Linked DNA regions of Hahella chejuensis KCTC 2396. The protein of the gene in region 1 interacts with the protein of each later gene in a pairwise test. Links are inferred from orthologs where the notes say so. Each region holds a gene or a part of one and is shown in the gene's direction. Other genes may lie near its edges.

Region 1 (3,292 bases):
AGCAGGGATAGTCACGTGCTGCTCTTTACCCTTGGTGTCGGTAAAGCGCATGTCAACCCATTTAACTTCGTGCTCTTTAATAAGATTCAGAGTTTTCTCTGACATTCCAGTTACTCCGTAAGATTTTATTTATGTTGAGGTGAAACCGAAACACTGCAGTAGTGAATCCTCGCCACCATGAAACAGACCCGTGGAGGGGAGAGCGTTCCGGGAAGTCTAACGAGCGCAAAAATACTATCACGCCTCATGGTCAGTTGCTTCTGGTTTTCCTGATTAGCAATTTATTTGCCAATAGATTTTTGGCTTATAACAAATTGTTTTTAAAAGGGTTTGCGAGACACCTTCGGGATAGTCCTATCGTGTGTGTTATTGGTTTGCACCAAGTTGGTGCCAAAAAACAGGGCGCTGGGCGATTTTGGGGCGTCGTGCACCATTTTGGTATCAGGCTAAGGATAGATAAATTTTCGAGAGGGTGTATAAAGATGTATAAAAAAGATTCAGGCGTCAGCTATAATGTCGCGCCCTCAGCCCATGACTGTTTATTTTGCAGGTGTTTTTTGTGATCGAGAAATTAAGAAATATTGCTATCATTGCCCACGTTGACCACGGTAAAACTACTCTGGTCGACAAACTCCTTCAGCAGTCGGGCACCTTAGGCCGCAAGGACATGGACGCTGAACGCGTTATGGATTCCAATGATCAGGAACGTGAGCGCGGCATTACTATATTGGCGAAAAATACCGCCATCAAGTGGAATGATTACCGAATTAATATCGTAGACACACCTGGGCACGCTGACTTTGGCGGCGAAGTTGAACGTGTTCTGTCTATGGTTGACTCTGTTCTCCTGCTCGTCGATGCAGTTGACGGTCCTATGCCGCAAACTCGCTTCGTAACTCAAAAGGCGTTTGCTCGCGGTCTGAAGCCTATCGTTGTCGTCAATAAAGTCGATCGTCCTGGCGCCCGTCCTGATTGGGTCGTCGGTGAAGTGATGGACCTTTTTGATCGCCTGGGCGCTACAGAAGAACAGCTGGATTTCCCTGTTATTTACGCTTCAGCATTGAACGGCATTGCGGGGCTTGAGCCGGATGCGTTGCAACAAGACATGACGCCTCTGTTTGAAATGGTAGTTGAGAAGGTGCCCGCGCCGTCTGTCGATGTTAATGGCCCTTTCCAAATGCAGATTAGCGCCCTCGATTACAACAGTTATGTTGGCGTTATCGGAATAGGACGCGTTTCCCGCGGTAAAGTAAAAACCAATACGCCTGTCGTCGTGGTTGATCGCGATGGAGGCAAGCGTAATGGACGCGTATTGACGGTAATGGGCTATCACGGCCTGCAGCGTGTGGACGTGCCTGAAGCGGAAGCTGGGGACATTATCTGTGTTACGGGGCTGGATGAGCTGAATATCTCCGATACGTTATGTAGCCCTGAGCGCCCGGAAGCACTGCCGGCGTTGATCGTGGACGAGCCAACTGTCAGCATGACATTCCAGGTCAACGACTCCCCATTCGCTGGTAAAGAAGGCAAGTACGTCACCAGTAGAAATATCAAGGAGCGTCTGGAGAAAGAGCTGCTGTACAACGTAGCTTTGCGTGTAGAGCAAGGCGACTCTCCTGACAAATTTATCGTATCCGGTCGCGGCGAGTTGCACTTGTCCGTATTGATCGAAACCATGCGTCGCGAAGGATTTGAGTTAGGCGTTTCTCGTCCAGAAGTTATCGTGAAAGAAATTGACGGACAGAAAGTTGAGCCATACGAGCAGGTGATCATCGACGTGGAAGATGAGCACCAGGGATCGATCATGGAAGTAATGGGCCTGCGCCGTGGTGAGCTGGTTAACATGATTCCAGATGGCAAAGGACGCACACGTCTGGAGTTTATTGTGCCTTCTCGAGGCCTGATCGGCTTCCGTTCTCAGTTTCTCACCATGACTTCAGGTACGGGCATCCTGACCCACATCTTCGATCATTATGGTCCTGTGAAAGAAGGCGTGAACGTTGAGCGTAACAATGGCGTTCTTATCTCCAACGTAGCGGGTAAAGTATTAGCATACGCTCTGTTTAACCTGCAGGATCGTGGTCGCCTGTTCGTGGATCCAAACATCGAAGTCTACGAAGGCATGATTATCGGCTTACATAGCCGAGATAACGATTTGGTTGTTAATCCAACCAAAGCCAAGCAGCTGACCAACATTCGCGCTGCAGGTACGGACGAAAATATTCTTCTGACTCCGCCGATTCGTTTCTCTTTGGAGCAGGCGTTAGAGTTTGTTGAAGACGATGAGCTGGTTGAGGTGACGCCCAGCAACATAAGGATTCGCAAGAAGTTGCTGAAAGAGCATGAGCGTAAGCGCGCTGACCGTAGTAAGGACTGAAATCCAAAAGTAGTTGGATAAAGTGATCTAGAAAGTTTTCGGCTTTTCCGCAGAGTGCTATAGTTCTTTCGAGTTAAAGGACAATGCTGGAAAAGCCGAATGCTCACCTTATACCCAGAACTAAAGCCTCATAAAGAACACTTCCTTCCTGTAGATAATCTTCACACAATTTATATTGAAGAGTCCGGCAATAAAGACGGGCTGCCAGTATTGTTTGTGCATGACGGGCCTGGATACGGCTCTGACCCATTCTGCCGACGCCTGCTGGATTCTGAGCGCTTCCGCATCATCATGATCGACCAGAGAGGTTGTGGTAAATCTACACCCTTGGCTGAGACTGCTCATAACCGCCCAGATGTTCTGATTCAGGACATTGAGCGGGCGAGACAACACTTAGGTATTGAGAAGTGGATGCTGATTGGAATGGGGTGGGGCGGTTTCTTATCACAACAATATGCCGGAGCCTTTCCAGAAACTGTGTTAGGAGTAGTGATTTCTGGTTATTTTGTCGCTGATGAGCCGGGTATTTCATGGATGTTACGGGAAGGTGCGCCTAAGATGTTTCCTGATATTTGGCACGAAGTAATGAAGGATTGCCCGCAGGGGAGCGTTGCGGAAGTCCTAAGTTATTTCTCAAAGTATCTGAATGGCTCAAATGAACTGCTTCAGATACAGGCCGCAAAACAATGGGCCGCCTGGGTGGCTAAAATTTCCACTCTGCATCCTTCTCAGGACTTGGTGGATAGGTTGACCCATCCCCACCAGGCCATTTCATTGGCGAGGTTAGGCTGTAATTTCTATCAGGAGCTAACCGACGAGCCTGTGAGTTCCGCTGCGCATTTAAAAGACATCCCGGGCATAATCGTTCATGGTCGTTATGACGCCATTTCCCCTTTGGCGAGAGCGTTTGATTTG
Region 2 (3,297 bases), 4.1 Mb from region 1 along the record:
TATATAGCGGTCTCATTTATCGGGGGCCGGTCCTGGTGCGGGAAGCGGCTGAGGCCATTGGCGGGTTGGACGGTTAAAGCGTCAATGAAAAGGCCCGCGAGGCGGGCCTAAATGGGGTTGGGTGAACCCTTCCTTTATGAATGAGTGTTCGGGTGAATCAGGATGCTATGCCAGGGCTTCTGTGTATCCCTGATACGCCGGTGTAACCATCCCAATGGTCCGCTCGGCCGTCGCGCCAGCCGTTAATCCACTCTTGACGCATTTGAGGATTGGCGGCGGGACATAAATCTTTTGACCGGCCGCTTACGCCGGCGCGGTAACCCTTGAGGTACGCTCTTTCAAACATATCGCGCTTCTGTCTTCTCATTCTTTAATGACCTCACCAATTTCTGGGTTAGACAGGAATTCAAACAGATTAACAGTTGAATCGGAATTTGGACTAGAAAGCATCTCCTTATCGTCTGATCTTGTACGAGGGGATATATATCAAATTAATAGCGCTACACTTTCAAGTTAAGCCAAATTTAATTTCGATGTACACAAATTATTTCATCTATGTGACGGTTTTTTTATAGTTTTGTGGAATTAAATCCGGTTAAGCGCTTGATCGCCATAGAACCATCTTTAACCCTTGATATGCAACGATTTGTAACGGCGTAGGAATATGAATGAATTTTCATTGTTTGCGAGCTGTCCCAAAGGACTGGAGTATGTGCTTGCGGACGAATTAAAGACCCTGGGCGCGGAAGTGCTCAGAACCAATCCCGCTGGGGTTGAGGCGAAGGTGGATCTCGCCGGGGCTTACCGAATTTGTCTGGGCTCCCGTCTCGCCAACAGGGTGCTGCGATTATTGCAGTCCACCCGCACAGCCACGCGTGACGGCCTGTATCAGGCTGCTTCCGAGGTGAATTGGAGCGAGCATCTGCGTCCGGGAGAAAGCTATTGGATCGCTGCGTTTGGCTCCAGTGGCGATATCCGGCACTCACGCTTTGGCGCGCAAGTGGTCAAAGACGCCATTAACGATCATTTTCGCGACCGTGATCTGGAGCTGCCCGTTATCGACAAGCGCTCCGGCGTGCAAACCGTGCAGCTGAACCTGGCGAAAACCATTACCTTGGGGTTGGATCTGGCGGGCAGAAGCCTGCATCAGCGTGGGTATCGGCAAGAGGGGGCCGCCGCGCCGTTAAAGGAAAATCTGGCGGCGGCGATACTCTATCGCGCCGGCTGGCCGGAGATATGCGGAGAAGACGGTTGTTTCGTCGATCCGATGTGCGGTTCCGGCACGTTGGTGGTTGAGGCGGCGATGATCGCGATGAATATCGCGCCGGGACTGCTCAACCCGCACTTTCTGTTTGAAAAAGCTCCCTGGCATGACCCGGAAGTCTGGCGTGGAGTATATGAAGAAGCGATGGAGAAAGCGGTGCTTGGCAAGCGTCGCTGGCGCGGAGCCATCTTCGGCTGCGACCTGAATCCCGCCGCCATCCGCACCGCCAAGCGTAATTTGTCCCGCGCCGGACTTGATCGCTGGGTGAAGCTGGAAACCGCCAGCGCCATGGACTTCACTCCAGATACGGAAGGATGCGGGCAGCGCTTGCTGGTGTGCAACCCTCCCTATGGTGAGCGCTTAGGGCAGGAGTTGGAGCTGCGCTCGCTGTACCGGGCGCTGGGACGGAGGCTGAAAACCGCATACGGTGAATGGAAAGCGGGTATTTTTACTTCCAGCGTCAACCTGGCGAAAGAAATTGGGCTACGGGCGGACAAACAATACCATCTTTACAACGGACCTCTGGCCACAACGCTTTATTTGTTCGATGTTTATGGGAACCGACCTGAAGCAGAAACGCCGCGCAAGCCGCAGAACGCCTCTCTAGAGGGGATCTCCGAGCAGGCGCAAATGTTCCGCAATCGACTGAGTAAGAATCTGGCGAAATGGAGCAAGTGGGCGAAGAAGCAGCAGCTTAGCGCTTACCGGATCTATGATGCGGATATGCCGGAGTATGCTGTCGCCATCGACTGGTATGACGGTGGGATCATTGTGCAGGAATATGCGCCGCCGAAATCAGTGGATGAAGAAAAGGCGCGCCAACGTCTGCTGGACGTGTTGGAAGTGACTCCGGCGGTATTGGGAATCGACGGCGGACAGTTGTTTCTCAAGCAGCGTAAAAAGCAAAAAGGCATGCTGCAGTATGAAAAAACAGATTCAAGTCGCAAGGAGCGTACGGTAGAAGAGCACGGTTGCCGGTTTTGGGTAAACCTGTCTGATTATTTGGACTCAGGGCTTTTCCTTGATCACCGTCCAACCCGCTATTGGATTCAGAAGCATAGCTCGGGCAAGCGCTTTCTGAATCTGTTCTGCTACACCGGAGCGGCTTCCGTCCATGCGGCGGCGGGCGGCGCGGCGACCACCACCAGTGTGGATATGTCGCAGACCTATCTGAGCTGGGCGGAGCGCAACTTTCACCTTAATAAACTGAGCGGTCCCCATCGTTTTGTGCGCGCCAACGTCCTGGATTGGCTTAAAGCTGAGCATAATTCATATGACCTGATATTCCTCGATCCACCCACATTCTCCAACTCCAAGAAAATGGAGGATGTATTGGATATTCAGCGGGATCATGCAGGGTTGATTGAAGATTGTATGCGGTTGCTGGCGCCAGGAGGGGTATTGATCTTTTCCTGCAACTACCGACGCTTCAAGCTGGACTCAGGCATTGAACAGCGTTTTGCGGTGGAAAATCATACCGCCGCCAGTATTCCTGAAGACTTCAAGCGCAATGAACGGATTCACCAGTGCTGGCATATACGCCATAGCGCCTGAGTCTGTGATGCTCCGCGCCGGATCTAGAACTCGTATTTCAGACCGGCGCTGAGCTGCATGACGCGGATCGCAGTTTCCGTGTCGCGATGAATGCGGCCGAACTCCAATACGCCCCAAAGATCGCCAGTGACCTTTATTTCCGTTCCTAACGCGTAACTGACGCTGAAGCTGCTTTCGGTGAGGTCTTCCGGAATGCTTTGATGGGCGTCCGGATCGTCTTTGGAGACTTTGCCTTTCATATGGGTGAATCCGAACAGGGCGTACACGGACAGATAATCCGTGGCCGGATACTGCGCGCCCATATACCAGCTGGCGAAGTAGTCCATCCCTATGTCCAGTCCCGGTTTTGCTTCCTCTTCATCCAGTCCCATGCCGGCGCGAAACTCGGTTTTGACATAGTCGGTCAGGTAGGAGCCGTAGCTAAGCGTGACGCCGGTCGTGCTGGCGCTGTTGCTGCCGGCGACCCGTTTAAAATCGAA

Evidence for each region.
Region 2: the proteins of typA (region 1) and rlmKL interact in binary tests that used the Escherichia coli proteins (3 or more experiments, as listed by UniProt). The link is inferred for Hahella chejuensis KCTC 2396 from one-to-one orthologs.

The regions. Positions count from the first base shown.
Region 1 is NC_007645.1:1,038,536-1,041,827, forward strand. The notes cover bases 1-2,968. They hold typA (translational GTPase TypA), read left to right. Parts: upstream 1-559; coding sequence 560-2,377; downstream 2,378-2,968. Other genes in these bases: glnA (glutamate--ammonia ligase), read right to left, coding at 1-105; HCH_RS04685 (alpha/beta fold hydrolase), read left to right, coding at 2,477-2,968. In the rest of the region: more of HCH_RS04685, read left to right, coding at 2,969-3,292. UniProt on the Escherichia coli protein: A 50S ribosomal subunit assembly protein with GTPase and nucleotide-independent chaperone activity, required for 50S subunit assembly at low temperatures, may also play a role in translation.
Region 2 is NC_007645.1:5,099,121-5,102,417, reverse strand. Bases 269-3,241 are described here. They hold rlmKL (bifunctional 23S rRNA (guanine(2069)-N(7))-methyltransferase RlmK/23S rRNA (guanine(2445)-N(2))-methyltransferase RlmL), read left to right. Parts: upstream 269-664; coding sequence 665-2,818; downstream 2,819-3,241. Other genes in these bases: HCH_RS22290 (porin family protein), read right to left, coding at 2,842-3,241; rmf (ribosome modulation factor), read right to left, coding at 269-367. Also shown: HCH_RS22300 (quinone-dependent dihydroorotate dehydrogenase), read left to right, coding at 1-77; more of rmf, read right to left, coding at 158-268; more of HCH_RS22290, read right to left, coding at 3,242-3,297. UniProt on the Escherichia coli protein: Specifically methylates the guanine in position 2445 (m2G2445) and the guanine in position 2069 (m7G2069) of 23S rRNA. Methylation occurs before assembly of 23S rRNA into 50S subunits.